4 regions of the Robertmurraya beringensis genome follow, and region 3 is predicted to be linked to each of the others. Evidence: riboswitches for the same ligand, from Rfam matches in the RefSeq annotation. Region 3 holds a riboswitch; each other region holds the start of a gene.
The links. A riboswitch is a leader RNA that binds a small molecule or an ion and turns the genes downstream of it on or off. The one in region 3 is predicted to bind S-adenosylmethionine.
Positions count from the first base shown of each region.

Region 1: another riboswitch for S-adenosylmethionine. It lies ahead of ACFFHF_RS23915 (methionine ABC transporter ATP-binding protein); the one in region 3 lies ahead of ACFFHF_RS18910 (2,3-diketo-5-methylthiopentyl-1-phosphate enolase).
Region 2: another riboswitch for S-adenosylmethionine. It lies ahead of ACFFHF_RS06230 (sugar ABC transporter substrate-binding protein); the one in region 3 lies ahead of ACFFHF_RS18910 (2,3-diketo-5-methylthiopentyl-1-phosphate enolase).
Region 4: another riboswitch for S-adenosylmethionine. It lies ahead of ACFFHF_RS24110 (methionine ABC transporter ATP-binding protein); the one in region 3 lies ahead of ACFFHF_RS18910 (2,3-diketo-5-methylthiopentyl-1-phosphate enolase).

Region 1 covers NZ_JBHLUU010000128.1:23,040-31,033, forward strand. The annotation lists gene ACFFHF_RS23890 (heavy metal translocating P-type ATPase) at 1-279, shown strand, start outside; gene ACFFHF_RS23895 (NAD(P)H-dependent flavin oxidoreductase) at 1,134-2,096, opposite strand; gene ACFFHF_RS23900 (iron-containing alcohol dehydrogenase family protein) at 2,261-3,352, opposite strand; gene ACFFHF_RS23905 (MetQ/NlpA family ABC transporter substrate-binding protein) at 3,417-4,259, opposite strand; gene ACFFHF_RS23910 (methionine ABC transporter permease) at 4,358-5,023, opposite strand; gene ACFFHF_RS23915 (methionine ABC transporter ATP-binding protein) at 5,013-6,026, opposite strand; SAM riboswitch class I at 6,100-6,206, opposite strand; gene ilvD (dihydroxy-acid dehydratase) at 6,384-7,994, opposite strand, start outside.
Region 2 covers NZ_JBHLUU010000017.1:41,775-49,768, reverse strand. The annotation lists gene ACFFHF_RS06245 (VOC family protein) at 1-219, shown strand, start outside; gene ACFFHF_RS06240 (DUF1801 domain-containing protein) at 247-894, shown strand; gene ACFFHF_RS06235 (DNA alkylation repair protein) at 933-1,640, shown strand; SAM riboswitch class I at 1,789-1,896, shown strand; gene ACFFHF_RS06230 (sugar ABC transporter substrate-binding protein) at 2,021-3,133, shown strand; gene ACFFHF_RS06225 (sugar ABC transporter ATP-binding protein) at 3,384-4,886, shown strand; gene ACFFHF_RS06220 (ABC transporter permease) at 4,888-5,889, shown strand; gene ACFFHF_RS06215 (cupin domain-containing protein) at 5,990-6,637, opposite strand; gene ganR (galactan degradation operon transcriptional regulator GanR) at 6,844-7,836, shown strand; gene ACFFHF_RS06205 (WG repeat-containing protein) at 7,986-7,994, shown strand, end outside.
Region 3 covers NZ_JBHLUU010000119.1:22,769-30,762, reverse strand. The annotation lists gene ACFFHF_RS18915 (pyridoxal phosphate-dependent aminotransferase) at 1-1,096, shown strand, start outside; SAM riboswitch class I at 1,180-1,286, shown strand; gene ACFFHF_RS18910 (2,3-diketo-5-methylthiopentyl-1-phosphate enolase) at 1,373-2,605, shown strand; gene ACFFHF_RS18905 (2-hydroxy-3-keto-5-methylthiopentenyl-1-phosphate phosphatase) at 2,602-3,264, shown strand; gene ACFFHF_RS18900 (methylthioribulose 1-phosphate dehydratase) at 3,261-3,875, shown strand; gene mtnD (acireductone dioxygenase) at 3,897-4,430, shown strand; gene ACFFHF_RS18890 (Spo0E family sporulation regulatory protein-aspartic acid phosphatase) at 4,671-4,910, shown strand; gene ACFFHF_RS18885 (YitT family protein) at 4,963-5,841, opposite strand; partial or broken gene ACFFHF_RS18880 (ZIP family metal transporter) at 6,004-6,498, opposite strand; gene ACFFHF_RS18875 (electron transfer flavoprotein subunit beta/FixA family protein) at 6,875-7,696, shown strand; gene ACFFHF_RS18870 (FAD-binding protein) at 7,731-7,994, shown strand, end outside.
Region 4 covers NZ_JBHLUU010000128.1:62,718-70,711, reverse strand. The annotation lists gene sufC (Fe-S cluster assembly ATPase SufC) at 1-654, opposite strand, end outside; gene ACFFHF_RS24130 (YuzK family famiily protein) at 912-1,124, opposite strand; gene ACFFHF_RS24125 (carboxymuconolactone decarboxylase family protein) at 1,292-1,663, opposite strand; gene ACFFHF_RS24120 (MetQ/NlpA family ABC transporter substrate-binding protein) at 1,779-2,627, opposite strand; gene ACFFHF_RS24115 (ABC transporter permease subunit) at 2,641-3,309, opposite strand; gene ACFFHF_RS24110 (methionine ABC transporter ATP-binding protein) at 3,302-4,327, opposite strand; SAM riboswitch class I at 4,506-4,611, opposite strand; gene ACFFHF_RS24105 (O-acetylhomoserine aminocarboxypropyltransferase/cysteine synthase family protein) at 4,717-6,030, opposite strand; gene ACFFHF_RS24100 (hypothetical protein) at 6,052-6,402, opposite strand; gene ACFFHF_RS24095 (thioredoxin family protein) at 6,647-6,952, opposite strand; gene ACFFHF_RS24090 (toprim domain-containing protein) at 6,967-7,323, opposite strand; gene ACFFHF_RS24085 (YusG family protein) at 7,452-7,691, opposite strand; gene gcvH (glycine cleavage system protein GcvH) at 7,989-7,994, opposite strand, start outside.

The sequences.
Region 1 (7,994 bases), on a different contig from region 3:
GGTATGGCGATTGGAACAGGTACCGATGTGGCGATGGAGGCTGCGGACATTACGCTCATCAGAGGTGACTTAAACAGCATAGCAGACGCCATTTTTATGAGTAAAAAGACGATCACAAATATTAAGCAAAATCTATTTTGGGCATTCGCCTACAACACATTAGGCATTCCGATTGCCGCACTGGGCTTCTTAGCTCCATGGCTTGCTGGAGCAGCCATGGCCTTCAGCTCCGTTTCAGTTGTGTTAAATGCATTACGGTTACAGCGAATGAAGCTTTAAAAATAAAGAGTGTGTGCTCCGACAACGGTCGGGGCATTTTTAATTGGTTTGGTACTTATGACACTTTGTGGAATGAAAAAGAGGGTCCTCAGGTCATAAAGTAACTTTTATGACGTGTGAGGCTAAGGAAAAGGAAGGGGAGAAGTTATAAAGTGAATGTTATGACCTCTGAAGCATGAAAAAGGGAGAGCATCTGTTATAAAAAATATAAATAGTGGAGTCTAGGTTTGATTCCCATGAACGCAGAAATCACAAGCTAGCGGTAACCAAAGAGGCAGTTTGATTCCCGTAAACGCAGAAATCACAAGCTAGCGGTAACCAAAGAGGCAGTTAGATTCCCATGAACGTAGAAATCACAAGCCAGCGGTAACCAAAGAGGCAGTTAGATTCCCGTGAAAGCAGAAATCACAAGCCAACGGTAACCAAAGAAGCAGTTAGATTCCCATGAACGCAGAAAACACAAGCTAGCGGTAACTAAAGAGGCAGTTAGATTCCCGTGAACGCAGAAAACACAAGCCAGCGGTAACCAAAGAGGCAGTTAGATTCCCGTGAACGCAGAAATCACAAGCTAGCGGTAACTAAAGAGGCAGTTAGATTCCCGTGCACGCAGAAATCACAAGCCAGCGGTAACTAAAGAGGCAGTTAGATTCCCGTGCACGCAGAAATCAAAAGCCAACGGTAACCAAAGTGACTGTTTGTTTCCCTCTAACCAAAAAAAATGGTCCCAGTGGCAACCAACCCTATCTATCAAAGCTATTAACAAAAGCCAGCTACCAAAACCCATCCCCTCAAGACAGATAAGTAGAACAAAAAAACTAAGAGGGTTAACCACTTGAGCTAACCCTCTTAGTTTTTTATTTACTGATGGCTACACGATACTCGTTTGTTAGATTTTCAAAGATTTTTTTCACAGGAAGTATCTCTTTAATTTCATGAACTCTGGCTCCTGCAAACACAAGACCATTTTCGACATCGCCAGCCATTGATTTTAAAAGGGAGTCAAGGGTACAAAATCTATACGAGCAATTTTTCAAGCAATCCAGGCATTTCGTAATTTTTAGCTTTTCAGAAGTTGTGATTAAGTCTGTAAAGTGATTAGCAATCGCACGACCGTGAAGACCAACTGTTGTTTTAACGAGCAGTGTATCTTCCTTCGTCGCTTCGACGTATTTCTGTTTAAAGGAAAGTGGGGCATCACATTCCTCGCTCGCAACAAACCGAGTTCCCATTTGTACTCCAGAAGCTCCCATGCTGATCGCTTTAGCAATGTCTGCTCCTGTCATGATTCCTCCCGCTGCAATAACCGGAATCGATACGGCCTCCACCACTTCAGGAAGAATCTCAAATAATGGACGTTCGGTCCCGAGGTGGCCACCCGCTTCATGTCCTTCAACCACGACTGCGGCAGCACCAAGGCGCTCCGACATTTTCGCTAGCTTCGCAGAAGACACAATTGAAAGAACGGGAATACCCGCTTTCTTACCCCATGCATACATATCCCGTGAAATCCCTGCACCTGAAATAATAAAATCGACCTTTTCTTCAAGTGCCGCCTTCATTTTCTCAGCAAAGTCATTCATTGCAAATAACACATTAACACCAATATATCCTGCATCCTTTTTCACAAGCGCTTTAGCTTGACGAATATGGTTTCTCATTTCTTCAACGGAAATCCCTGTGCCCGAAATTATGCCAATTCCACCTGCATTTGCAACAGCAGAGGCAAGCTTGCTAAGGGAAATGCCTACACCCATGCCACCTTGTATGATGGGAGCTTTCGGAAGCATATGTCCAATTTTTAACTGAGGAAAATTCATGATCATCACCCATTTCTTTTAATCTCCATTAGATTCTAGCATGTAGTATGGGAGAAGGATGTGATATATATTACTAGGTACTAAAATTTGATAATAATAGTTGATAACATTTTGTGAACATTGAATAAAAAAAACTCCATTTGAATAAAAAACCCCTTGTTCTGTTAGACAAGGGGATCAACAAATGTTTCCAGTGATAGAATTGCGGTTAATATATCGTCTGAAGTAAAGTCTTTCTCCAAGTAATGAATGGACTCACTAGAAGCTACCGTTCTCTCGGCAATTGCTTTGAGTTTTTCGAGATTATCGCGGTTCAGCTCTAGATCTCTTAATTGTATTGGAAGCTCTAAAGCTCTGTAAAAAGGAAGAAGGGAGGCAACCTCTTCTAAATTTTCCTCGAGCACTAGCTGAACAAGTATACCGTACGCTACTTTTTCACCGTGCAATAGATGATGGGTTTCATGAGCTACCGTTAATCCATTATGAACCGAGTGGGCAGCAGCAATTCTCCCGTACCGGTCTCCGAAACCGCCAACCATGCCACCAGCCACAATGATCGTTTCAATAACTTGAAGAAAAGCAGGTGAAGAAGTTTTTGCTTCCATCGCGTTCAGTGCAGTTTGACTATGTTCAAGTAAAACAATCTGGCAAAGCCTCGCACTTTGATGGGCGATTTTTACAGGCAACGGAAGATCTTGTAAGTCGCGTACTAACACATCAGCTTCGTACCATTTGGCCAATGTGTCTGCAATCCCTGCTCGAACATACTTAATTGGTGAATGAAGAATGATACGCGGTTCTATTAAGACGATTAATGTACTTTTCGGAAAAATGGTGTAATGCGTGAATTCGCCTTCTTCTGTATAAAACACACTTAACGGAGTCCAAGCAGCGCAGGTGGAGGCAAGAGTTGGGATAAGAATGGCTTCTTTGTTTGTTTCATTTGCCACTGCCTTTGCCAGATCAAGTACTTTTCCTCCGCCGATGCCGATGATGGCGTCGATATTTGTACCACTAACGATCGTAGAGATTCTCTGCACTTCAATTAATGAGCACTCCCCCTGATAGGAAACGAAGGTGAGTTTTACATGTGACATATTTGGAAAATAGGGTGCTGCTGCTTTCCAAGATTGTTCTCCGTGAATGACTAAGCAGTGATTAATTGAATTCAAGAGAAGTAGATTTTCAAGGTCATTTAACGAACCCTCATGACATGCATAATAGGAGGGAGCGCCACGCACTTCGAGTTTGGTCATTGTCTTCATTCCTTTCTAGTAAAAACAACGCCGGTAAGGGCGTTGTTTTTTACTAGTTTATCAATTAGCGATTTACCATCCATTCAGGTTTACCAAAGCCTTGGAAGTCCTCGTCGATGATGGTTTCAAATTCTTCTGATTCAACAACTTCTTTCAGATCTTTTGCAAATTGGCTGTCAATATTCTTTGTATCTACCGCCACACGGTTACGGTATTGATCTGGCATATTTTCAAGCTGTAATGCGTCTAGTAAGTCCATTTTTGCTGCTAAAGCGAAGTTTCCTGGTACTGCAGCAAGGTCCACGCTGTCAACCGCACGTGGAAGCTGAGCTGCTTCAATTGGTTGGAATACTAGATTTTTTACGTTCTTTTCTACGTCTTTTTCTGAAACCGTTAATGGGTCAGCATCTGCGTTTAATGAGATTAACCCAAGATCTTCTAAAATTAAGAAAGCACGTGCTGCATTTGTTGGGTCATTTGGGATAGCAATATCAGCTCCATCCGAAATTTCATCTACAGAAGTAAACGTCTTAGAGTAGATCCCCATTGGTGCAGTTGGTACGGAAATAACGTCAGATAGTTCAATCTTATTTTCTTTTGCGAAGTTTTCCATGTAGATTTTGTGCTGGAATAGGTTTGCGTCAATGTCTCCCTTGGAAAGAGCGAGATTTGGTTGAACATAGTCACTGAATTCAACTACTTCTACTTCATAGCCTTTTTCCTCTAATAAAGGCTTAATTGCGTTTGAAACCATGTCACTGTATGGACCAGACGTTGCTCCAATTTTCACTTCTTTTTTCTCAGTCGCCTTTTCCTCAGAAGAAGATGCCTCCTCAGAACTTCCACCGCAAGCTGCAAGCACGGCGATTGCAATTAAAACTACAAAACTCAAAAATAACTTTCTCATCGTAAATACTCCCCCAATAATTTTTATGGTGTCTGTCACCCTTCGTGGACAGTTGGTGCGTTTTTGTCCTTCTGGGATGGACAGTGGTTAAATGTGATTTATTTTTTATTTACTGCTTTTGCAAGTCGGTCACCGAAAAATTGGATGAGCTGGACTAAACAAATTAAGATGATAACGGTGGTAATCATGATGGTATTGTCGTATCGGTAGTACCCAAAGCGGATGGCAAGGTCTCCGACACCGCCTCCACCGACAATTCCAGCCATCGCGGAGTAAGCAACTAAGCTAATAATTGTAATGGTCACACCTTGGATAATCCCTGGTTTTGCCTCTGGAAGAAGAACTTCCTTGATGATCATCCACGGAGAAGCCCCAACAGCAACCGCTGCTTCAATCACACCTTTATCGATCTCTCGCAGTGACTGTTCTACCAATCTAGCAAAGAAAGGAATGGCAGCGACCGAGAGTGAGACGGATGCTGCTGTTGGTCCAATTGTTGAACCAGCAATCAAATCTGCTAAAGGCAAAAGTGCAATGAGCAAAATGATAAACGGAATCGAACGGATCATGTTCACTAAAAATCCAACAATTTGATTAAATAGGGAATTCTCTAAAAACAATCCGCGGTCGGTAACAAACAACAGTACTCCTACTGGCAATCCGATAATCATAGCTACTGCAATTGATATACCGACCATATAAATCGTTTCAAAAAAGGCTTTGTTCAAATCAGGTAGTAATTCTATCAAACTATCAAGCGGCATCTCGGATCACCTCCAAGCTTTCTGTGCGAGATGTGATGTATTGTATTGCTTTTTCTACTTCGGCCATATCACCTGTGAGTTCCATGATGAAGATTCCAAGTGGAGTTTCTTTTATGTACTCGATCTTGCCGTGTAAAATATTGCCCTTTACTTGGAACTTCTGAAGCGCGTCTGAAATTACTGATTCCTCTGCAATTGCCCCGCGGAAATGAATCTTTACAATTTTTCCTTTGCTTGAAGTTAGCAAGTGATCTGGTAAATCAAATTGAAGAATGGTATTAATGAATTCTTTCGTCAGTTCATTCGCTGGATTTGCGAACAAATCATAGACTGGACCTTCCTCAACAATTCGCCCGTCCTGCATAACTGCCATTCGATCACAAATCTCTTTTACAACTTCCATCTCATGTGTGATCAGTACAATCGTTAATCCTAGCTCCTGGTTAATCTTTTTTAACAAAGATAAAATCGATTTCGTCGTGCTTGGGTCCAGGGCAGAGGTGGCTTCATCACAAAGCAGAACGGAAGGGTTATTCGCTAACGCTCTTGCAATCCCCACACGTTGCTTTTGTCCACCACTTAACTGAGAGGGATACACATCACGCTTATCTGACAAGCCGACCATTTCAAGTAGATCGGTGACTCGAGTATCAATTTCTGTTTTTGATTTATATGCAGCCTTTAAGGCAAAAGCTACGTTTTCAAAAACCGTCTTCGAGCTTACGAGATAGAAGTGTTGGAAGATCATCCCGATTTTTTGACGAGCTGTCCGAAGCTCCTTTTTCCCAAGAGCGGTAAGGGACACCCCATCTATTTTAATTTCTCCTGAGGTCGGAGCCTCCAATAAATTCAAACAACGTAGTAATGAACTTTTCCCAGCACCACTATAACCAACGATTCCAAAGATTTCCCCTTTGTTCACCGTTAATGACACATGGTCCACACCCGTTACTTCACCTTTTTTTGTTTGGTAGACTTTCACCAAATCTGTTACTTCAATCATATCTGTCACCCCTTAAGCTATGAAAATACAAAAAAACCTCTTTCCAGTCAGAAAGAGGCATCGTTATATATACGACTTATCTTTCAGAATGGAATCATTCTGTAGGAAGTGGCACCGTTCCATGAAATGGAGGTTGCCGGACGTCATAGGGCCTAATCCCTCAGTCACTCTTGATAAGTAAAAGGTCTTATTAAATTTGTTACATGAATCATAAATCTAATAGGGGAGAAGTGTCAACAGCTATTTTTGGTAGAAGGAAGTAGGGGAAACGCTTACACACCTGAGGCTGTAAGTGGGGAAAAATTTATAAAAATAAAACACCCATCACAAAAAAAGTGAATGGGTGCCAAATTAAAATTAGATTTTCATAACTCCACCGGTGCTAGCAGATGTTACAAGCTTCGAATAACGAGCTAGATAACCCTTTTTCACCTTAGGTTCAAAGCCTTTCCAGTTGGCTTTACGCTCTGCCCATTCTTCATCAGAAAGAACAACGTCCATGGAACGAGCGTCAACATCGATCACAATTTGATCTCCATTTTGGATAAATGCTAATGGTCCGCCTTCAGCAGCTTCTGGTGAAGCGTGACCGATAGACAATCCGCGTGAAGCGCCAGAGAAGCGGCCATCGGTTACAAGAGCAACCTTCGCGCCAAGTCCCATTCCCATGATTTGAGAAGTTGGAGCAAGCATTTCAGGCATACCAGGTCCACCTTTTGGTCCTTCGTAACGGATTACTACAACGTCGCCTTCTTTTACTTTTCCATTAGCAATGCCGTGAAGAGCTTCGTCTTGTGAATCAAATACAACCGCAGGTCCTTCATGGCGGTTTCCACCTGTGATTCCACCAGTTTTAATGATCGCACCATCTGGAGCAAGGTTACCAAACAATACAGCTAGGCCACCCTTTTCACTATGTGGGTTATCAATGGAATGAATTACATCATGGTTCTTAACGTCACAGCCGGCAATATTTTCACCAAGTGTTTTCCCTGTAACCGTTAATGTATCTAAGTGAAGGGCTCCTTCTTTCTTAGATAATTCGTTTAGAACGGCAGAAACTCCGCCCGCTTCATGCAAATCTTCAATAAATACATCAGAAGCAGGTGCAAGCTTAGACAGGTGAGGAACACGTGCCGCTACTTCGTTGATTCTTCCGATTGGATAATCAATTTCTGCTTCATGAGCTAATGCCAATGTGTGAAGAACCGTATTGGAAGATCCACCTAATGCCATATCAAGGGCAAACGCGTTATCGATTGCTTTTTCTGTAACGATATCACGAGGCTTAATATCCTTTTCAATCAGTTCCATTAACTGTGTTGCTGATTTCCTAACGAAATCTCTACGCTCAGGCGCTACAGCTAAAATCGTTCCATTACCAGGAAGAGCCAATCCAAGCGCTTCTGCTAAACAGTTCATCGAGTTTGCTGTGAACATACCTGAACAAGATCCACATGTCGGACAGCCAAACTGTTCTAATTCTAATAGTCCCTTGTCATCAAGTTTTCCAGCTTGGTATGCACCAACGCCTTCGAATACAGAAGAAAGTGAGATCTTTTTGCCATCGCTAGTTACTCCAGCCTTCATTGGTCCACCGCTTACAAAAACAGTAGGGATATTTAAACGAAGTGATGCCATTAACATACCTGGAGTAATCTTGTCACAGTTCGGGATACAAACCATTCCATCAAACCAGTGAGCAGCGACAACCGTTTCAACCGAGTCAGCAATGATTTCACGGCTTGGTAGCGAGTAGCGCATGCCGATATGACCCATTGCAATTCCATCATCGACACCGATTGTGTTCATTTCAAATGGAACTCCACCTGCTTCACGGATAGCGTCTTTGACAATTTTCCCGAACTCTTGTAAGTGCACATGTCCTGGCACGATATCAATGTAGGAGTTAACTACTGCGATAAATGGCTTACCAAAATCCTCTTCTTTTACCCCAGCCGCACGCAA
Region 2 (7,994 bases), on a different contig from region 3:
ATGTGTATAGATAGTAATTTAAAGCATCAGTTTACATTTACTCCATCCTTCTCAATTTTTGTTACATGTGATACCGAAGAAGAAATTAACAACGTTTATCAGAAACTGATCGAGGGCGGACAAGCACTTATGCCAATTGGTGACTATGGTTTTAGTCAAAGGTTTGGTTGGTTAAATGATCGATTTGGTGTGTCATGGCAACTAAATCTTCCTTCGTGAAGTAATTTTTTTATGGGAGGAAACAACATGGCAGTTCTGAATCCAAAGGTTGATGATTATTTAAGTAAAGTTAAAAAATGGAGGGAAGAATCTGAGCGGTTGAGACAGATTGTTCTTGACTGTGATCTGACCGAAGAATTTAAATGGATGCATCCGTGTTACACGCTTGAGAAGAAAAATGTCGTATTAATACATGGATTTAAAGAATATTGTGCACTTCTGTTTCACAAAGGTGCCTTATTAAAGGATCCCCATGGAATTCTTGTCCAACAAACCGAGAATGTACAGGCGGCACGCCAGATTCGATTCACTCATCTTCAAGAAATAATTGAACTAGAACCTATTTTGAAAGAATACATACTTGAAGCCATTGAAGTGGAAAAAGCCGGTTTGGAAGTAACTTTAAAAAAGGATACAGAATTCATTATTCCAGAAGAACTTCAAGATAAATTCGATGAGTCACCAGACTTAAAAACTGCTTTTGAAGCATTGACACCGGGACGGCAAAGAGCATATATTCTTTATTTTTCTCAACCAAAACAATCCAAAACTCGAGTGTCAAGGGTAGAGAATTGTATGGAGAGAATTCTAAGCGGAAAGGGATTAAAGGATTGCACTTGTGGACTTTCTAAAAAAATGCCCTCCTGTGATGGCTCGCACAAGAACATTCGATAAAAAAAATATGATAAAAGTAAGGAAGGAAGTTCAAAGCTATGGATATTGAAACAGTGATGCAAGAGCTTGAAGCCCTCGGTAAAGAACGAAGTAAGAAAATGTACATATCCAATGGTGCGCACGAGCCACTTTTTGGCGTGGCAACAGGGGCTATGAAACCAATTGCAAAGAAAATAAAAATCAACCAAGATTTAGCTGACAAGCTTTATACCACAGGTAATTACGATGCCATGTATTTTGCAGGCATTATTGCTGACCCAAAAGCTATGACTGAAGCAGATTATGAACGCTGGATAGATGGTGCGTATTTTTATATGCTGTCCGATTATGTGGTCGCAGTCACTTTATCAGAGTCAGATATTGCACAAGACGTTGCAGATAAATGGATTGCAAGCGGTGACGAATTGAAAATGTCGGCTGGATGGAGTTGCTATTGCTGGCTTTTAGGGAATCGAAAGGATAAAGAATTTTCCGAAAGCAAGATTTCCAATATGCTGGATATGGTGAAAAATTCGATTCATGATTCGCCGGAACGAACCAAATCTGCTATGAATAATTTCGTATACACGGTGGCGATTTCCTATTTGCCGCAACATGAAAAGGCAGTCGAGGTCTCAAAGGAAATAGGAATCGTAGAAGTCAAACGAGACAATAAAAAAAGCAGTTTCTTAAACGCTTATGAAAGTATTCAAAAAGAAATGGATAGAGGGAAGCTTGGTTTCAAACGTAAATATGTACGATGTTAAAAAATAGTTTTGTATCGGGATGCTGATCTAGAAATTACGTGGGAATAATATTTCTATTAAAAATATTTAGAAAATACTATTGACAATTTGTTAATAGAATATTAAATTAAGTTTTATACTTTATTAAAGTAAATGAATAAAATACGTTCTCTTATCAAGAGTGGCAGAGGGACTGGCCCGATGACGCCCAGCAACCGTTCCGAATGGAATTGGTGCTAAATCCTGCAAAACAAGATTTTGTTTTGAGAGATAAGAGAGGAGTAGTCCTTATTTTGTGATGAAACCTCTCTTTTCTGGAGAGGTTTTTTATATTTTATAAAAACTCTCCTAAGAGCAACGTTGGTAAGAAGACATAAAAAACAAAAAGGGGAGAAAGAATCATGAAGAGGAACTTTTTAAAGAGTGCATTTGTATCAGCTATCGCTGCAACACTTTTGCTTACAGGCTGTGCAACAGGGGGAGAAACAAAGGAAGCAACAGGATCGAACACACCGATTGAAGGTGTACCTGAGCGCTTTGCAAATGGAGACCAACCAAAAATCAAAGTTATTCGTAAAATTGGTGGGGACGATCACACAGCTCAGTTCTTAGCAGGTGCAAAGCAAGAAGGGGAAGCATTAGGATTCCAAGTGGATGTATTTACGGCAAATGGAGATACAGCGAAATTTCATGATGCGATTAATCAAGCGTTAAATCAAGATTATGATGGATTTGTTATTTCTCACGGTGATGATGATGCTACCGTTAATGACATACAGAAAATTGTTGATGCTGGAAAAAGCGTAGTGGCATTTGACTCGAATGCAAATTTAACAAGTGTTGACGGTGTTACTCTTGTGTCACAAGATGATGAAGCACTAGCTACTCTATCATTGGATCAATTAGTAAAAGAAACAAAAGGGGAAGCCAATATTGCATACCTATGGGTGGACGGATTCCCACCAATGGTTAGACGAAATAAAGTGTATGAAGAGGTTCTAGCAAATAATCCTGGCATTAAAGAAGTGGAGCGCTTTGGCGTAGCAGCAGCTGATACTAGTGTTCAAACCCAAAATGCGGTTGCTGCAATGTTGAATAAATACCCTAAGGGTGAACTTGATGCGATTTTTGCCACTTGGGATGCTTTTGCCATCGGTGCGGCTCGCGCGTTAAAAGAAGCTGGCAGAGAAGAAGTTAAAATCTATGGAATCGATGTTTCAAATGCTGATTTGCAGGAAATCCAAAGAGAAGGCAGCGCTTGGAGATATACGGCAGCTGTTGATCCTAAGTTGATTGGTTCAGTAAATATGAGAATACTAGCAAAGAAATTAGCAGGCGAGGAAACACCACAAACGTATGATTTGGAAGCTTCACTTATCTCTCAAGAAGACCTTCAAAAGTCAAAAGATCCTGTTAATATGGTCAATTTAAGTGAAATCATTGAAGGATGGGGTCAATCAACAGAATTTGAAGAAGACTGGATGAAGACGCTAAAGGAACACTATAAGAAGTAAGGGACTTATTGATAGGCACTCTTTTTCACTAGATAAAGAGAGTGTTTCTTTGAAGAAAGTATAAAATATTGAACTTTGAACAGTGTCTAGCTCCAGCGCCCAGCGACTAGTGTACTTCGCTCTCCTCCCTACGATAAGTCAACATCGGATCGCTAACGCTCTCCGTGTTTCCTTTATCTCAGTCAGAGCGCTCCAGTCCATACGTCGCTTAACGGGCGCTTGCGCTTTTCTTTGAAAGGACGGTGACATCATGACCACTTTAGAGATGAAAAATGTGTCAATTGAATTTCCGGGTGTAAAAGCATTAAATAGGGTGGATTTTTCAGTTAAAAGCGGGAAAACTCATGCCTTAATTGGAGCCAATGGTGCTGGGAAGTCAACCTTGATGAAGGTTCTTTCAGGGGCATATGATCACTATACTGGTGAAATCACATTGGATGGACAATCTATGACCATTCGTTCGCCCAAAAGTGCCATGGACGCAGGAATTCAAATTGTATATCAGGAAGTGGATACAGCTCTGATTCCCTATTTAACGGTTGCGGAAAATATCATGTTAATGGACACGGTACACAACATGGGAAAGAAGCAATGGGTTAATTGGAAAAGCTTGCATTCTAGAGCGGCCACCATCCTATCAGAAATGAATTTGTCTCTTCCAACTAAAAAACTAGTAAGTGAATTAACATTAGCAGAAAAACAAATGGTCTTAATCGCCAGAGCGGTGTCAAAAGAATGTAGATTCCTCATCTTAGATGAGCCGACAGCACCTCTTAGTCATACGGAGACAAATGAGTTATTTCGTATCGTACAAGAATTAAAGAACCGTGATGTTGGAGTTATTTTCATCTCACATCGACTTCCAGAGATTTTTGAGATTTGTGATGATATTACGATTATGAGAAATGGGGAAGTAGTTGAGAGACAGAGGATTTCGGATACTAACCAAAACAAAGTAGTGGAGCATATGCTTGGTCAAAAACTCGGTGACCAGTTTCCTGATAAATTCATGACCATTGGAGACACATTCCTTGAGGTAAAAGGACTTACAGATAAAGATAAGATTAAAGATTTTAGCATGAACGTCAAAGCAGGGGAGATTGTGGGAATTGCTGGACTTGTAGGTGCCGGTAAGACCGAGTTCTGTAAAGCTTTGTTCGGGGTTGAAGGCAAATTAGTGGCAGGAGAAGTCAAGGTTAACGGAAAAAGAGTTAATGTTAAAAACCCGTATGAAGCGGTTAAGAATGGACTGGCCTTGGTCCCTGAAGAGCGCCGAAAAGAAGGGATTCTTGTAAATGCGTCGGTTGAATCAAATTTAACTGTAGTGAATTTAAGGCATTTTTCAAAAGATTTTAGTTTCCTGGATAGGAAAAAAGAAAAGTTAGTTGCAAAGGCACTGATCAATCGTCTTGGAATAAAGACACCTTCTGAAGAAACAAAAGTTCAAAATCTTTCTGGCGGTAATCAACAGAAGATTGCCATTGGCAAGTGGCTCGTAGCCGATGCTGATGTCTATATTTTTGATGAGCCGACCAAAGGTGTAGATGTTGGAGCAAAAAAGGACATTTTTAATCTTATTGTCGAGCTGGCAAGCCGCGGAAAAGCTATTATTTATGCATCATCTGAACTATCAGAGATTATGGGAATTACGAATCGGGTCTATGTCCTTTATGATGGAAGATCAGTGAAGGAACTAGAAACAAAATCAACTAATGAAGAAGAACTATTATTCTATTCAACAGGGGGCAGGTAAGATGGAGGCAAACATAACAGCAAAGAAACAGACCCCGGCAAAAACGTCATTTGATCTATTCCAATTTTTTTATAAATATGGAACGATTATTACGATCATTGCACTAGTGATCATATTTTCATTGGCCAATCCCGCATTTATACAAGGAAATAATATTGTAAATATCCTGCGTTCCATTTCAATTGTAACTATCATTGCAATCGGGATTACCATCAGTTTAACGGTTGATGGCTTTGATCTTTCCGTTGGATCGGTGGCCTCCTTATCAAATGCAATCGTGATTTCTATGTTCGTTTGGTTTTCGCAAAATACCTTTGTAGCTATTATTTCGGCAATTGCCGCAGCATTAATTGTAGGGATATTGAATTCTATTATGATTGTAAAAATGCGGATTCCTGATATGTTAATGACGCTTGCAACCATGTTCGTTATTCAAGGAACGGCATTGACCTATACAAAGGGAGCGACTGTTTCACAAAACATGGTGTTGCCTGATGGAACGATGGCAGAAGGCCTTATTAGTCCGTTTTTTTCGAAAATCGGCCAGGTGCCATGGATTATTGTCATTATGGTTGTTGTCGTTGTTGTGGTTCATATCTTTTTAACGTATACGAAACATGGAAGATACATGTATGTGATCGGGGGAAATAAAGAAGCAGCAAGACTATCAGGTATTCCGGTTAATAAGTACAAAGTGGCTGCCTACCTGCTTTCTGCGCTCTTTGCCGCCATTGGCGGAATTGTCTTAGCTTCACGGGTTATGACATCTGAAATCAACTCAGGTGCACCTTACTTAATGGATTCTGTAGCAGCTGCATTTATCGGATTTTCCGTTTTAGGTGCCGGTAAGCCAAATGCATTCGGAACCTTCGTTGGTGCGGTGTTGATCGGGATTTTAGCAAACGGACTTGTAATGATGTCTGTTCCCTATTACGCAATGGACATCGTAAAGGGAACGGTTTTAGCATTTGCATTAGCCATCACATATTATAAACAAAAATAATAAATGGAAGAGGCCTATTCGATGTGAATGGGTCTATTTTTATTTTTAAAATTGAAAAATCATGGTTTCCTATGTTTTGGATTGCATTAATAAACAACTGTTAGCCCCAATATTGCTGATAATGGTGACCGTATAGTGGCTGTGGGTATTGCCGAATATATCGGGATGGTTCATGCGTTTGATTAATATGTTGATAAGGGCTATGATCCGTTGATCTATTACAATCCTTGTATGGACCTATATATGTTGATGGTTTAACAGATGAAGTGGCTTGTTTCCATTGATTTTCATTAAGACAATAGGTATGCGCCATGATTTTTGCAGGGGTAAATTTCAATATATCAGAACCTAAAATAACTTCTGGAGTAGGCGCATTAAAAATAGCCAAAAGATGGGTGTTATCAACTAAAGCTATTTCATAATGCCACCATCCTTGTGGAACATTTGCCACTTGTCCAGGTGTAATAGTGTAATTTAGGATTTGTTTTGTAAAAGGATTTAGTATCGATACTGTAGCAGAACCAGAAATACAATATACAAGTTCGGCTGCATTTTGGTGATAATGCGGTTCTACTATATTATTCGTGCTAAGGAAAATATCTAAGAGAGACACATTTTCAAGTGTATTTAACTGTTTAATACCTAAAACATTAATATAGTTTTTGTTATCTTTAATGAACAAGGGACTTGTATTAACATCAAAAGTGAATTGAGTGGATGGAGATGTATAATCCATATATGAAACCATAAATATTTCTCACCTCTGTATTTTAAACATAAATCTCTAGGCATGTTATGCACGAGAGGGTTGTTCGGTGTAACACTTTTATAGCGTATATTCAAAGTGTGAAATTATAAATAAAATTTTTTCCTACTAATTAGTAAAAAAATTTACTTGTTAGGGTGGTGGTTGAATCGTATAATATGGGTATGGATAATTGGAGGTAATTGACAATGGCAACGATTAAAGATATAGCAGAACAGGCGGGTTTTTCGATTTCCACCGTTTCCCGAGTGTTGAATAATGATGAGAGCCTTTCTGTACCAGATGAAACACGTGAGAAAATATATGAGGTAGCTGAGAAGCTTAACTATAGAAGAAAAACCGTTCGGCAGTTAGTAAATAATATCGCCTTTTTGTATTGGCTAACAGATCAAGAGGAGCTTGAAGACGTTTACTTTAAAACGATGAGGCTTGAAATTGAAAAGTGGGCAAAAAAGTTTAATGTGGAGCTTACCACGTACAAAATTGCAGATGGAATAGCGAAAATTCCTGATAATATCAAGGGATTTATAGCGGTGGGGTCTTTTACAGACAAAGAATTACACCGTCTCAGAAGCATTACCCTAAATGGAGTATTTATTGATACAACTCCGGACTCTGTTCATTACGATTCCGTTCGGCCGGACCTGTCTGAAATGACGAAAAGAGCAGTGGATTTCTTTGTTGACAAGGGGCATAGCAGAATCGGCTTCATTGGAGGCACATTTCATAATCCGAATACAGGGCTTGAGGAAATGGATATAAGAGAGAAAACATTTCGTGCCTATATGACAGAGAAGGGTCAGTTGAATGATCGATATGTATTTTGTCGGAGAGGCTTTTCCGTGGATAACGGGTACTCTCTTATGAAGAATGCCATAGATACATTGGGAGAGGAATTGCCCACTGCATTTTATATAGCTGCTGATCCGATTGCGGTTGGTTGTTTACAGGCTTTAAATGAATATGGTATTGCGATACCAGGGCGAGTTAATCTTATTAGTGTAAATAATATTAGTATCGCAAAGTATGTTTCTCCACCACTTACGACTTTTCACATTGATTTAATGGAGTTATGTAAGAATGCAGTACAGTTATTGCTTGAAAGAGTGGTAGAGAAGCGGAAAATTGTTAAAACACTCTACCTTGGTTCTGAACTAATAGTTAGAAAAAGCACGGAATAAGAATGGATTATTAGTAAAAAATGAATGTTTTTTCTAGTAAAAGCGCTTCTGTAAATAACAGAAACGCTTTTTTAATTAAGGACAAAATACACAATTTAAGAAACACCCCATATGCTATTGAAAAAATGTTCATATGGAGTGATAGATACATGGAAAAT
Region 3 (7,994 bases):
GCAAATCAGTGATGGCCATGATGTGATAAACCTGGGACAGGGAAACCCTGATCAACCGACAGCAACACATATCGTAAAAGCCCTGCAAGTGGCAGCAGAGAATCCGAATAATCACAAATACTCTCCTTTTCAAGGCTTTGCATCATTAAAAGAAGCTGCTGCGACCTTTTATAAAAGAGAATATAACGTAGATATCAATCCTGAGAAAGAAGTTGCCATTCTTTTCGGAGGAAAAGCTGGGCTTGTTGAAATCCCACAATGTTTATTAAACCCAGGTGAACATGTTCTCGTCCCGGATCCGGGCTATCCAGACTATTGGTCAGGGGTAGCACTTGCACAAGCAGAAATGATTACAATGCCATTGAAAGAGGAAAATCATTTTCTTCCCGATTATACGGCTCTTTCAGATAGCGATCTTGAAAAAGCGAAGCTTATGTTCTTAAATTATCCGAATAACCCGACAGGCGCAATAGCAAACGCTGAATTTTTTGAAGATACGGTTGCACTAGCTAAAGAACATGAGATTTGTGTTGTACATGATTTTGCATACGGAGCGATAGGCTTTAATGGTCATAAACCGATTAGTTTTCTTGAAACAGAAGGTGCAAAAGACGTGGGAATTGAAATATATACTTTATCGAAGACGTATAACATGGCTGGTTGGAGAGTAGGCTTTGCCGTTGGCAATGAGAGTGTCATTTCAGCTCTTAATTTGTTGCAAGACCATTTATATGTAAGTCTTTTTGGAGCTGTCCAAGAGGCGGCAGTGGCAGCATTAACAGATTCTCAAAGTTGTGTACGTGAGTTAAATGCATTGTACGAATCTAGAAGAAACGTGTTTATCGGAGGACTTCAAGAATTAGGTTGGAATGTCGAAGCACCGGAGGGTTCATTTTTTGCATGGCTGAAGGTTCCTAATGGTTATACATCTGAGCAATTTTCAGATTTATTACTAGAAAAAGCACATATTGCAGTTGCCCCTGGAATTGGATTTGGAAACTGGGGAGAGGGTTATGTTCGGGTGGGGTTACTAACTTCGGAAGCTCGTTTGCAAGAAGCGGTTGAAAGAATTTCAAAGCTCCAAATTTTTAGTTAATGTATTGACAGTTGAATTAAATTCTGGAATAATCAAAATCAATTGAAAGTATAAACAATAATACCATAATGAAAACATTCGTTTTCTTATCAAGAGCAGGTGGAGGGACGAGCCCGACGAAGCCCGGCAACCGACTTACAGTTTTGTAAGCACGGTGCTAATTCTTGCAGCAAAGGCTGATAGATAAGGAGATGTTAGTTTACGATACTAACCTCTTCTGATGACCAGAAGAGGTTTTTTATGTATACCCGTGTCGGAGAGAAAGGACGAAAGCAAATGAGTGAGATCATCGCAACGTACTTAGTACATGACGCCAAACACAACCCAGAAAAAAAAGCAGAGGAAATTGCGCTTGGTTTAACGGTTGGTTCATGGACTCAATTACAAAAGCTTGAGCAAGAGCAATTGAAAAAATATAAAGGTAGAGTTATTTCCGCAGAAAAATTACACATAGATGAACATACAAATGAAACGGTAGCGGTGTTAAAAATCGCTTATCCTTCAAATAACTTTTCGCTAGATCTTCCAGCTATTTTAACAACAGTGTTTGGAAAGCTTTCACTTGACGGGAAGATTAAGCTATTAGATCTTGATTTTTCAGAAGAGTTAAAAACAGCTTTTCCAGGTCCTAAGTTTGGTATCAATGGCCTAAGAGACAAGCTGGGTGTATATGATCGTCCGTTATTAATGAGTATTTTTAAAGGAATTCTTGGTAGAGATCTTCCATTCCTCATCAGCCAATTGCGCGAACAGGCATTGGGTGGAGTCGATTTTGTAAAAGATGATGAAATATTGTTTGAAAACCCATTAACTCCATTTGAACAAAGAATTACTGGAGGAAGAGAAGTTCTACAACAGGTCTATGAAGAAACTGGACATCGTACTTTGTATGCTGTGAACTTGACAGGACGTACGTCTCAATTAATTGACAAAGCTAAAAAAGCAAAAGAACTTGGTGCGGACTTACTATTGTTTAATGTGTTTGCGTATGGACTTGATGTTCTTCAGGAATTACGCGAAGAAGAGAATGTCGATCTTCCGATTATGGCACATCCAGCTGTGAGTGGAGCGCTCACTTCATCTGATGTGTACGGAATTTCTCATTCCCTACTACTTGGGAAATTGTTGCGTTACGCTGGAGCTGACTTGTCTTTATTCCCGTCTCCATACGGTTCTGTGGCTTTGGAAAAGAATGCAGCATTATCAATTGCTAAAGCGTTAACAGATCAGTCAGAATCTATGAATAAGAGTTTCCCAGTGCCTTCAGCTGGTATTCATCCTGGACTTGTTCCACTTTTACTACAAGATTTTGGCTTAGATAGTGTCATTAATGCTGGTGGTGGTGTACATGGTCATCCAGCTGGTGCGAAAGGTGGAGGTCTAGCTTTCCGCCAAGCTATTGATTTAAGTCAAAAAGGTCTGCCATTGAGAGAAAATTCACAGCAATATCCTGAACTTGCAAAAGCGATTGAACTGTGGGGAGTTACTGAGGTGGCAAAACCATCATGAGCAAGAAGATAGCTGTATTTTGTGATTTCGATGGCACAATCACCGAGAAGGATAACATTATTGCCATTATGAAAAGATTTGCTCCACCTGAATGGGAAGCACTAAAAGACGACATTTTGTCAGAGCGTATTTCCATTCGGGAAGGAGTTGGTAAGCTATTCTCGTTGCTTCCTTCATCTAAAAAGGAAGAAATCATTACGTATGCAATTGAAAATGTGAAAATACGTGAAGGATTTGCTGATTTTGTGAAGTTTTTGAAGGAGAAGAATATTCCTTTGTATGTTGTTAGTGGAGGTATTGATTTCTTCGTTTATCCTATTCTACAAGCTTATGGTCCTTTTTCAGGAGTCTATTGTAATGCTTCCGATTTTAGTGGAGAGTATATCAATATTCTTTGGCCAAATGCATGTGATGAGCATTGTCAGAACGATTGTGGCTGCTGTAAACCTAGTATTATTCGTGGACTTAAAGAAGATTTCTACAAAGTCGTTATCGGTGATTCAGTAACCGATTTGCAAGCAGCTAAGCAAGCTGATCTAGTGATTGCAAGAGAACTGCTATTAGAAAAATCGATAGAGTATGGATTGAATCATAGAGAGTTTGTTGATTTCTATGATGTGATCAAGCATATGTCGCAAGTAGAGGAGTTGATTGGATGAGTCAGTTAACTGAACGTTGGGAAGAGCTTGCTGATGTGAAGGATGAACTTGCTGTTCGAGATTGGTTTATGGGAACGAGCGGGAATTTAGCCATAAAGGTTAGCGACAATCCTTTACAATTCTTAGTAACAGCAAGTGGCAAGGATAAGAGGAAGCGAACGTCAGAGGATTTTCTGCTCGTCGATGAGAATGGAAAACCAGTAAATGAGACGCATTTGAAGCCATCTGCTGAAACCTTATTACATGTGGAAATCTATAATAAAACAGCTGCTGGGTGTAGTTTACACGTTCATACAATTGATAATAATATCATATCTGAATTATATGGCGATCAAGGAGAAATCACTTTTACTGGCCAGGAGCTTATTAAAGCATTTGATTTATGGGAAGAAGATGCCGTACTTCGAGTTCCTATTATCAGTAATCCAGCTCATATTCCGACACTAGCACAGGAGTTTAGTGAACATGTAAAAGAGGACAAAGGCGTTGTGTTAATCAGAAACCATGGAATAACAGTGTGGGGGAAAAATGCATTCGAGGCAAAAAAACTACTAGAAGCATCCGAATTTTTATTTCGTTATCATCTAAGACTTTTAGAATATAAAAAATAAAATATAAAGGAGTATGAAAAAATGGCACATATCGTTTTTCAAAGTACAAAAGAAGAGATTAGAGATCAAAAAGAAGTAGCAGCGTTTTTACAATCACAAGAGGTAATCTATGAGAATTGGGATATTACAAAACTACCTAGCAATCTTCAAGAGAAATATATTTTAACAGATGAAGAGAAAGCAGAAATCTTATCCGCATTCTCAACTGAAATTGCTGAAATTTCAGAGAAGCGTGGATACAAGGCCCAGGATGTTATTTCTCTTGCTGAACACACTCCAAACCTAGAGCAACTATTAAAGAACTTCCAACAAGAACACCACCATACAGACGATGAGGTACGCTTTATCGTTAGTGGACACGGGGTATTTATTATTCAAGGGTTAGACGGAGAATTTTTTGAGGTATTTCTAAATCCTGGTGATCTTATTTCAGTTCCTCCTAATGTTAGACATTATTTTACTCTTCAAGAGGATAGAAAAGTGGTAGCTATCCGTATTTTTGTAACTACTGAAGGATGGGTTCCAATCTACGAAAAGAACGAAGTAGAAGCTTAATAATAGTTATCAAGGCACTAGAGTCTATACTCCTAGTGTCTTTATTACTTTTGGTGGATAAAATCGATAATTGTCGAAAAGTAATAGGAGTTTTAGGGTGGTTTTTTGTCGTATTCCGAAATATTTAGAAAAATTTGTCTTATTTTGCGATTCTATTTACTTTTATTCGAATTCTTGCAATAATTCATCAAGTGATCATTTTTTTTAGGGGATTTAAGGGAGTATTAGGAGGTTAACGGGGTGCAGCAGAATAGCAGTGAAATGCTTGCCACGATTCAACAAATGAGAGAGAAAATGATTGAATCTGCACAAGCAAATGGTTTAGGTGGGCAAGAGACGATCGAGTGTAGTCAGGAGCTTGATAAGTTGATTTTTGAATATCAATGCTTATCACAAGAGAAAAAGAAAAGTAAGAGAGAAATAAAGATAACCAGAAAACAAGCTATGTTTGTATGGCCAAATAACATCATATGCGTATAAATAGATTGAAAAGGAAGGAGTCGTTAGTGCTCCTTCCTTTTTGGTAGATATTCTAATGTATGGCTCGTTTCTTAAATCTTCCTCCGCTTACTTCAGCAATGTCTGCAACAGCTAGAAACGCATTGCTATCAAGATCCTCTACAATGAGCTTGAGCTTTGCTTCTTCAAGTCGGGTAATGACACAGAAAATAACCTTTTTATCATCTCCTGTATAGGCTCCTTCTCCTGAAAGAAAGGTCACACCCCGGCCGAGACGGGCCAAAATCGCCTCACCAATTTCTTTATGCTTATCGCTAATGATCCATGCAGATTTTGATTGATCTAAACCTTCAATAACGATATCAATGGTTTTAAAAGCAATAAAATAGGCTAAAATCGAATACATCGCTCGGTCCCATCCAAATACAAATCCCCCGGTACCAAAAATAAAAATATTAAAAAACATAATCACTTCTCCAACGGAAAAAGGAATCTTTTTATTGATCAATATGGCAAGGATTTCTGTACCGTCCAGTGAGCCTCCGTACCGGATGACTAGTCCTACACCTGACCCTAAGGCAATTCCTCCAAATACCGTTGCTAAGAGGATGTCATCAGTAAAAGCAGGAACGGGATGAAGATATACGGTTGTAATTGATAATATGGTGATAGCGAAGAGTGTAGATAGTGCGAAGGTTTTTCCAATTTGTTTATATCCGATGAAAAAGAATGGAACATTTAACATGAAGATGATTAGACCAATTTTAATCGCAGTAATATGAGACAGAATAATTGAAATCCCAACGATTCCACCATCCATAATTTGATTGGGTATGAGGAAAATTTCTAATCCTACAGCCATTAGGATAGCGCCAATAAAAATAAAAACAGCTCTTTTAATAATACTTTTTTTCGGTAATTTTCGGTGCTGTATTTGGTTCTCTAAATTCATTTGAATGGCTTCGTGAATAAGTTGTTTTTCCATTAAGTCACCTCCATTTGTATCGATCTTTGTTATTTATTATACAATAAATCGTTTCTATGTAAGTAAATCTGGAACTTAATCATACAAAGGAAATAAAAAATCGGCATGTATAAGCATGCCGATTTTTTATTATGAAAAGAGGTCAATTAGCAATATCATAAATAGTAAACCAAAGATAAAGGAGTAAGTTGATGTGCGTTCATTGCCATCCCCATGACTTTCAGGTATTAACTCTTTATATATAATGAACAGCATAGCTCCTGCTGCAAAGGCTAGACCATATGGAACGAGACTTGCAACATAGGAAGTTAAATAGAAACCTAATAAACTTGTAACAATTTCGATTGCACCTGTTAAAGTAGCCACTACAAACGCTTTGCCTTTTTCAATTTTTTGATTCACTAAAAATAGGGCTACTAAAAATCCTTCAGGAGCGTTTTGGAGTCCGATGGCAAAAGCAATTAGATTGCCTGTATTCGCTTCAGCAGTTGTAGCATAACTAACTCCGACTGATAATCCTTCGGGAATATTATGGAGCGTAATCGCTGCAATAATCAACATCGCTTTTTCATCAAATTCCATTTCGTATTTTTGAGTCGTATGCTGTAAATCTATATGAGCGATTGCTCACACAATTACATATATGAAATTTGAATGACATCTGTGATTTTTATCATATGGGAAAAGTTGAATTTCTTTTAATATAATAACTAGAATGGTAAGTACTGGACCATTCCCTTCAAAAAATAAATGTTATTCCATCCTAGTGGATAAACCCCACCATTTAAATATGTAGATATACAAAAATGAAGATTCCGTAAGCCATTCACTTCTAACTAACTACACTTTAATGAAAACGCATACAAAAATTATTATACACAAAAAATATCATCTAATTTGTTTGTACTATGCTCGTAAACCGATACATATATCGTTATTACGAAGCTTTGCAAAATATATATAGCTGATTTAGCCTTTAGTCATTAAGGAGGGGATTTGTATGCACATTGTAGTTTGTGTCAAGCAGGTACCAGACACGAAGATCATTAAGATTAATCCTAAGACGAATACGCTTGATCGTCGAAGTGCCCCAGCAATTTTAAATCCTTACGATGCACATGCTGTCCAAGAAGCCGTTCGGATGAAGCGTTTCATCAAAGAAGTATATATTTCTGTTTTATCGATGGGGCCACCACAAGCAAATGCGATTATTAAAAAAAGCGTTGAAATTGGTGCTGACGAGGGATATTTGATTTCTGACCGCGCATTTGCAGGTGCAGATACATTAGCAACAAGCTATGCATTATCGAAGGCTTTAGATAAAATCGCCAGTATCAGACCGATTGATATGATTCTTTGTGGAAAGCATGCGATTGATGGAGACACTGGGCAAGTGGGACCTGGAATTGCAAGAAGATTGGATATTCCTCCAGTTACAAACGTGATCGAAGTGACAGAACTTAATGAAAAGGAGCAAAACGTAGTTGTTAAGAGAAAGCTGTCAGGAGGGTACCAGTTGCTTCAAATCCAAATGCCATGCTTATTGACTGTCGAAAAAGAAATCAATGCGATAGAATATTCCCCTCTTCCTAATATGTTAAAAGCTGCAAGGTACGAACCCGTTGTTTGGACGGTAAACGATCTAGGAGACGTGGACCGAACACAGCTAGGACTTAAAGGATCACCTACCATCGTTGGTAAAATGTTTACTCCTCCAAAGCATGAGGGTGGGAAGCGTTTAGAGGGCTCTTCAGATGAACAAGTAAGAGAGCTGATCAAATGCTTACTTGAAGAGAAAAAAGAACTTTTTCATGTGAAGTGATACACATTAATACGTGATGATGGGGGTGCCTAAAATGAGTAAAGAATACCGTGGCGTGTGGGTATTCATTGAACAGAATGAAGGCGAAATTGAAGGTGTTTCGTTAGAATTGCTTGGAGCAGGAAGAAAGTTAGCAGATAAGTTAAGTGTTTCGCTTTGTGGAGTCCTGCTAGGTAAAGATGTTAAAGCCCTATGTAATCAAGTCATCTCCTACGGGGCGGATAAGGTGTATGTGATTGATCATCCAGTATTAGAAGAGTACCGGACAGAATCCTATATGAAGGGCGTGGTTCTTCTC
Region 4 (7,994 bases), on a different contig from region 3:
AACAAAATCAGGTGTAATGTAGTTTAATAAACGTTGGTAGTGAGTGATCATTAAGCAACCAAACTCAGAGCTACGCATTTCGTTAATTCCTCTTGAAACAACCTTTAACGCGTCGATATCTAATCCAGAGTCGATTTCGTCAAGGATGGCAATCTTTGGCTGAATCATCATTAATTGTAGAATTTCGTTACGCTTCTTTTCTCCACCAGAGAACCCTTCGTTTAAGTAACGTTGAGCCATATCTGGATCCATTTCTAAAAACTCCATGTTTTTGTCCATTTGACGGATGAATTTCATTAAAGAAACTTCGTCTCCTTCTTCACGACGGCTGTTAATAGCTGAACGTAAGAAGTCCGCATTTGTTACCCCGCTAATTTCGCTTGGGTACTGCATTGCTAAAAATAGACCTGCACGAGCGCGCTCATCTACTTCCATTTCAAGTACATCTTCTCCATCAAGAGAGATTGAACCCGAAGTTACTTCATATTTAGGATGTCCCATAATAGCAGAAGACAAAGTAGATTTACCTGTTCCGTTAGGTCCCATGATTGCGTGGATTTCTCCACCTTTAATTTCAAGAGTTACCCCTTTTAGAATTTCCTTTTCATCGATTGACACATGTAAATCCTTAATGGATAAAGTTGATCCTGACATATCTATTACCTCCATAATTTGAAAGAAAATTAGTTATCTCTTAACTATAAAAACTTTATTTTCATTCTCATTTTATTCTCATTACAATCTTATAACAAATGAAATGTGATATCAACTCTTAAGAACCTGTTATCGAGCTATTACTTACCTATTTTTTTCTTCGACTATCTTTTCTATGTACGATACCATTTGCTCAACAGAAAAACCAGTGGAATTCTCCACTGGCTCACGAATTTCTTCTATAAATATATATGTTACTAGGCATGAACCCTACGATCCAAATCTGCAATCATCCTTTGACTTTGCAAATAATCTTGTTGCCTTACTTTTTCAATTTTCATTCTAACCTTATGTTTCCGACCGTAGGTTTCATATCCCACTCCATGAGCTGCATACATCGCCTTTTCCATCTCACACGTGTAGTTCAACCTTAGTTGACTAATAATGAATCCATCCCTTCCAACTATCACTTTTTTTCGACTTCTTTGGTCACATCTATCGTAACACAGGTTAAATCTTTGGAACAAAGCCGAAAAAACACGATATTTAAGGATGAGTACGAATAAGACTTTGTTAGAAAAACTCACCTTGTGGTTTCCATTCTTTTCTTGCTAAATCCTCTCGATAAGAGCTTAACTCACTGTTTTAATTGATTAAAATCATCCATCGTATTTTGTACAAGGGTAACAGCCTGGCTCATGGCACCGCCTCCACCAAAGGCTGCAGTTACACCAATCGCTTCAAGAATCTCTTGTTCGGTTGCGCCTTGGTCCAAGCATCCTTTCACATGGTAGATGATGCAATATTCATCCTGAGAATACAGGCTAATTCCCAGAGCAATTAGTTGCTTTTGTTTTTGAGTTAAGACTCCCTCTTTGAAGCATGCTTCTGTGAATGCATTAAAATGGCTAGCGATATCTGGCATTTTTTGAGTAAACGTACCAAGTCCTTGTTTATAATCATGTAGAGCTTCTTCACTCGGATTTCTTGCAATAAATCCTTGATCCATTTGTCCCACTCCAGTCTTTAAGTTATGTAGTATCACTTATGTTAGTATCCTTGAATTGAAACAAATTATTACACAAAAAAACAGATGCCCCTATAAGAGACACCTGTTTTTTCTATTATTCAGATACTGGTACTACAGCACCTTCGTATTTTTCAAGGATAAAGTCTTGGATTTCTTGTGAGTGTAGTACTTCGACTAAAGCTTTGATTGCTTCAGAGTTTTCGTCACCTTTACGAACCGCGATTACGTTCACGTACGGAGACTCTTTGTCTTCGATTGCAATTGAATCTTCAATTGGGTTTAGACCTGCATCGATCGCATAGTTCGAGTTGATAAGTACTGCATCACCTTCATCATTGTTAAAGATTTGTGGTAATAATGATGCTTCGTACTCTGTGTCAAAGTGAAGATTTTTAGGATTTTCTGCGATATCTTCAACTGTTGCTTCTACGTTATTAACGCCTTCTTTAAGAGTGATTAATCCCTCTTTTTCAAGCATAGTTAAAATACGACCGTGGTCTGCAACTGAGCTGCTCATGATGATATGTGCTCCTTCTGGAAGCTCTTCTAAGCTCTTGTACTTTTTAGAGTACACACCCATTGGTTCGATATGGATTCCACCCGCATTAGCAAAATCATAGCCATGTTCAGCCATTTGAGACTCAAGGTAAGGAATATGTTGGAAATAGTTTGCATCAAGATCACCAGACTCTAACGCTTGGTTAGGTAGGATATAATCTTGGAATGTTTCAATCTTTAATTCAATTCCTTTTTCCGCTAAAAGTGACTTTGCTTCTTCTAAAATTTCCGCATGTGGTACGTTAGAAGCTCCAACTACTAACTCAGTAGTTTCTGCTGTTTCTTCGCCTTCACCAGCGTTAGACTCATCTTCTTTTGCTGTACCGCAAGCTGCAAGAACTAGAGCAACTGCTAATGATAAAAATAAGCTTAAAAATTTCTTCATTTTTGTCTCTCTCCTATCTTTTGTCTAGTTTTGATGTTATAGAATCTCCAATAAATTGGATAATAAACACAATAATTAAAATGATGACTGTTGCTACCAAGGTGACGTCGCTACGACTTCTTTGGAACCCTTCCAAATACGCAAGGTTACCTAAACCACCCGCACCAATCACACCAGCCATTGCTGTATAACTCACCAAAGCAATAGCCGTAACCGTAATACCAGATACTAAAGCTGGCAGTGATTCAGGAATAAGCACCTTAAAGATAATCGTGCTTGTTTTAGCTCCCATGGATTTAGCCGCTTCAATAACTCCTTTATCAATCTCACGCAATCCGATTTCCACCATTCTCGCGTAAAAAGGAGCCGCACCTATAATTAATGCCGGTAAAGCGGCATTTTCACCAATCATCGTATCTAGTATAAGCTTTGTAAAAGGGATAAGAAGAACGATCAATATAATAAAGGGAATCGAGCGGAAGACGTTCACTACAGAACTGATCACTTTATTTACAATTGCATTTTCCCAAATATTACCTTTAGCTGTTAAAAATAATAAAAGTCCCAAAATTAATCCAAGAACAAATGTAATAACAACTGATATAGCTGTCATATAAAGAGTTTCATTCGTTGCCTCAATCATTTTTTCCCAGTTTACGTTTGGTAAAAGTGTCTCAAGCATTCGAAATCACCTCCACTCCAACCTGTTGTGACTCGATATACGCAATGGCCTTTGAAAGCTCTTCTTTTTCCCCATCTAAGTGGATGAAAAGCGTTCCGTAAGATCCATTTTGTGTTTGTGATATTTTCCCTTGCAGGATATTAACAGTCACATGGTAATGACGAATAAGATTGGTAATCAGCGGTTGCTCTGCTGCTTCTCCAACAAAGCCTAATTGAACAACCGTACCGTGCGGGTAAAGTTCTAATAAATGTTCAATCGTTTCCTTCGTTTCTTCAGGCTCTGTTACCTGCTGAACAAATCGTTTCGTAATTTCTTCCTTAGGGTTCTTAAATACATCAAGAACAGGACCGAGTTCAACGACCTTTCCACCTTCCATCACAGCTACACGATGACAAATCTTTCGGATTACGTGCATTTCATGTGTGATAAGGACAATGGTTAATCCTAAACGCTTATTAATATCAACTAATAGCTCTAGAATCGAATCGGTTGTTTGCGGATCAAGTGCAGATGTTGCCTCATCACAAAGAAGAACCTTTGGATTATTAGCAAGTGCTCTTGCAATTCCTACTCTTTGTTTTTGCCCTCCACTCAATTGAGATGGGTAAGCGTCTTCTCTTCCTTCTAATCCAACTAAACGAATAAGCTCGTCCACTCTTTTCATTCTTTGAGCTTTAGGAACTCCTGCAATTTCAAGTGGAAATGCAATATTTTCTCTAACGGTACGAGACCATAACAGATTAAAATGTTGGAAAATCATGCTTATTTCCTGTCTAGCTTTTCGAAGGCTACTACCTTTAATTTTCGATACTTCATTATTTGCTACGATAACGGATCCCACAGTAGGAATTTCTAACCCGTTGAGCATACGAATAAGCGTACTTTTTCCTGCTCCACTATAACCGATTACCCCGAAGATCTCTCCTTCAGTAATTTCTAGGTTTACATTATCTACAGCCGTTACTTTTCCTTGTCTTGAAGAATAAATCTTTTTCACATCTTTTATCGAGATCAAAGGTTTCTCCTCCTTCCATTTCCGATTATTCTGATAAAACTACATGGTATCATGCATCAAGAAAGCTCCATTACAACTTAGGTTCCATCATCCGTACCATTCCTATTCGAATGAGAGCTTTTTAGATGAACAAAAAAAACCTTCCTGCATGAGCAGAAAGGCAGAAACAGTTACCTTTCTCTCATCTATCAAAGCAATACGCTTTGTGTGAATTGGCACCATTTCAATAATTTGACGGTTGCCGGGCTTCATAGGGCACATCCCTCCACCTCTCTCGATAAGAGCTTATCAATCTATATGAAATTTATTTTGTAGTCTTAATCACGAGTGCTATCGTATCATGGAAAAATTGGAGTGTCAACGATAAAATTCGACAAAAATCTTATTGATTACACATTGCTTGTAAGTGAGGTTTTCCCTGTTGCCAATGTAATCGCTTGCTCTAAGTCTTCAACTAAATCCTCCACATTTTCAATTCCGATCGATAGACGAATTAAATCCTCTGGAACTCCTGCCGCTTTTAACCCCTCTGTGTCTAGCTGTTGATGAGTAGTGCTTGCAGGATGAATGACTAAGCTTTTTGCATCGCCAACATTAGCAACATGAGCCCAAAGCTTTAGACTATTTATAAACGTTGCTCCTGACACACGGCCTCCATCAATTCCAAAGACAACGATAGAACCTGCTCCTTTAGGTAAGTATTTCTTTGCAAGCTCAAAGTCTGGATGCTTTTGATTTCCTGGATACATCACCCAATTAACACCTGGATGCGCCTCTAAATACTCTACTACCTTTTCAGTATTTGCCACATGCTCCTTCATTCTCACATGCAAAGTTTCTAAACCAAGTGTGAATTGAAAGGCATTTTGAGGGCTTAATGCTGGACCTAAATCACGTAGCAATTGCACTCTAGCTTTTACAATATAAGCTGCAGCACCAATTGCCTCACTATATACAATATCATGATAACTTACATCAGGAGTTGTAAAACCAGGGAATTTAGACGAATTCCAATCAAACTTTCCGCCATCCACGATGATACCACCAAGAGTAGTCCCATTCCCTAATAACCACTTGGTTGCCGAATGAATGACAATATCTGCACCATGTTCGATTGGTCGGCATAAATAAGGAGTGGCAAAGGTATTATCGATTACAAGCGGAATACCTGCATCATGTGCAATCTTTGCAACCTTTTCGATATCCAAGATACGCAAACTTGGGTTTCCGATGGTCTCGGCAAATACCGCCTTTGTTTTATCTGTAATAGCTTGTTTAAAGTTCTCTGGATTAGTTGAATCCACAAACTTCACTTGAATCCCATATTTAGGGAGAGTTACTGCAAATAAATTATATGTACCACCATATAAATTAGAAGCCGCAACAATTTCATCTCCTGCTTCTGCCAAGTTGAGTATGGCCAGTGTAATTGCTGCCATTCCACTCGAAACGGCAAGCGCTCCGACTCCACCTTCTAATAGGGCCACTCTTTCTTCGAATACCGTAGTCGTTGGATTATGAATACGTGTATAAATATATCCAGGCTCAGCAAGTGCAAACAGATTAGCCGCATGCTCTGTGTCTTTAAATTGATAAGCATTATTTTGATAAATTGGTACCGCTCTAGCTCCTGTAACAGGATCTGGGCTTAATCCACCATGTACACCAAGCGTTTCTAACCGATACTTCTTCTGTTCTGACATTCCATTCCCTCCCATAAAACTTCAAATATTATTTACATACTTATATGGTTTTACTAGATAGAATAAGGTTTCTAAGTAAAGAGCTGTTCTAAAGGTTGCCTGTAAGGTAATTACATTTGATACGGTTGCTTGCCTTAGCTTGATCTCCCCACTGAGTAAGGAGATGATATGTTCCTTCTGTCCTTGGAGATATGCGTCAATATGATGATGATTTTCTTCGATTAACAGTTCAACGTTCCCTTTGTTTATATGGATAAAGAAGGTATCATCTTCGGATTGAATACAAATAACGACTGATGCCTTTCTTAAAAAAGGCAGTAAATGGCTTCGGCTATTCCATTCATTCACTGTTTTTTGTAAATGAAAAAGCAACGGTCTTCCCCCTCTCAACATCTAACTATATATATATTCCACTTGGAGAGAATCCTTACCTTTAATATTTCTTCGACAAATTTTCGAACATTTGTCAGGGGTACCTAACAAGCTTTATATCGAATGCTGTAATTAGAGTTCATTTCCCGAGAAATATGTCACTTTTTAAAATGAAGTTACTTTTGCTGTCGAAGGGATTCGGAAATCGACAAATAAAAAAAATCAGACAAAAAACGTCTGATTCCTATAAGGACTTTAAGCTTTCATATAAAAATGGTACCGATTGAAAAGCATAAATTTTCTTAACTAATTTGTTTTTCCTTATAACAAGTAAACAGGGAACAGACTCGATCGAATATTGCTCAGCTAATGCTGGCACAAAATTCAGATCAGCCTTTAACCAGTTATATTGTGGTAAAAGCTGTTCAACGACTGAGAGCATTTTTCCTGCTACCTGGCATGTACCACATAACGGTGTGTACAAGTAGAGAAAATTTGTTTCCTCCGCCGAGAAGAGTATTTCCCTGTTATTTTCAAGCAATTCTTGCATGTTGTTACTCCTTCTTACACTTTGTCTAAAAATTGCGTAAAGACATCGATGTTTGCCCCAAGCAGTACAGTAGCTAAATGATGTTCTGGTGCGGTAGCTACCTCCCTGTAGGTTCGATCGATGTATAAATGATCTGCTTCAGGAAACTCGCGTTTAAAAAGTCTTCGAAGCTTTTCTCCAGCTTCATCAGCATCAACAAGAATATAGACATCCTTTCCAAACAATTCATCAATGATTTCATCAAGCTTCGAAAGAGATATCGTTCCATTCGTACAAATAATGTCTACAGGCTCCTTAATAACCTTTTGCACCTTCTTTTTGTCTGACGTACCTTCTACAATAATTACTTTTTCAGGTCTCACTTCAGTCATATGCATCACCTGTGAACATGTTGTATTTTCTTTACTTTATTCATTATTCTCGAAAGAGGTGTACAATTCCTCTAACTATTTACGATTATAAAAAAATAAACAGCGGAAAGAAACCCGCTGTCCATGGATTAACACCATCCACCTTCATCACAATCTGTATATCTTGGTTCGTCACGAGATGGAGTGGATACCAGCTGAAAAATCTTCTCTCCAGCACTTTCAAAATGATGTTCAAGCTGAATATCACTTCCACTCGGTAAAGGGACCTTTCCGATTTGTTCATTTTCTAGATAAAGCACGATTTCACCATTTTGAAGCTTTCCGACAACACGGTCTGTAATATCTAATTTTCCTTGCTGCAAAGTCATGTTGTTAGCCATCCCTTTCTTTTCTGTTATACGTGTAGCATGCCCATGTTTGCTAGAAAAAAAAGAGACAATAAAGGCTGTTTTCGTAAAGGTTGTTTTGGAAAAATCCCAGAAGCCGGATTTTCCCCCGCATAACGCTGGGTTTATTGGTCTTTTTGGAAAGTAGCTCTTTTCTAAGGATGATAAAATCCTGACTGGCTGTTGAAACATATAGTTTATTTCCGAAAAAGTGTTATATAGCAACAATGTTTTAGAAAAGAGCCACAATAAAAGACACCTAGAAAGGTGCCTCATGTTTTAGTC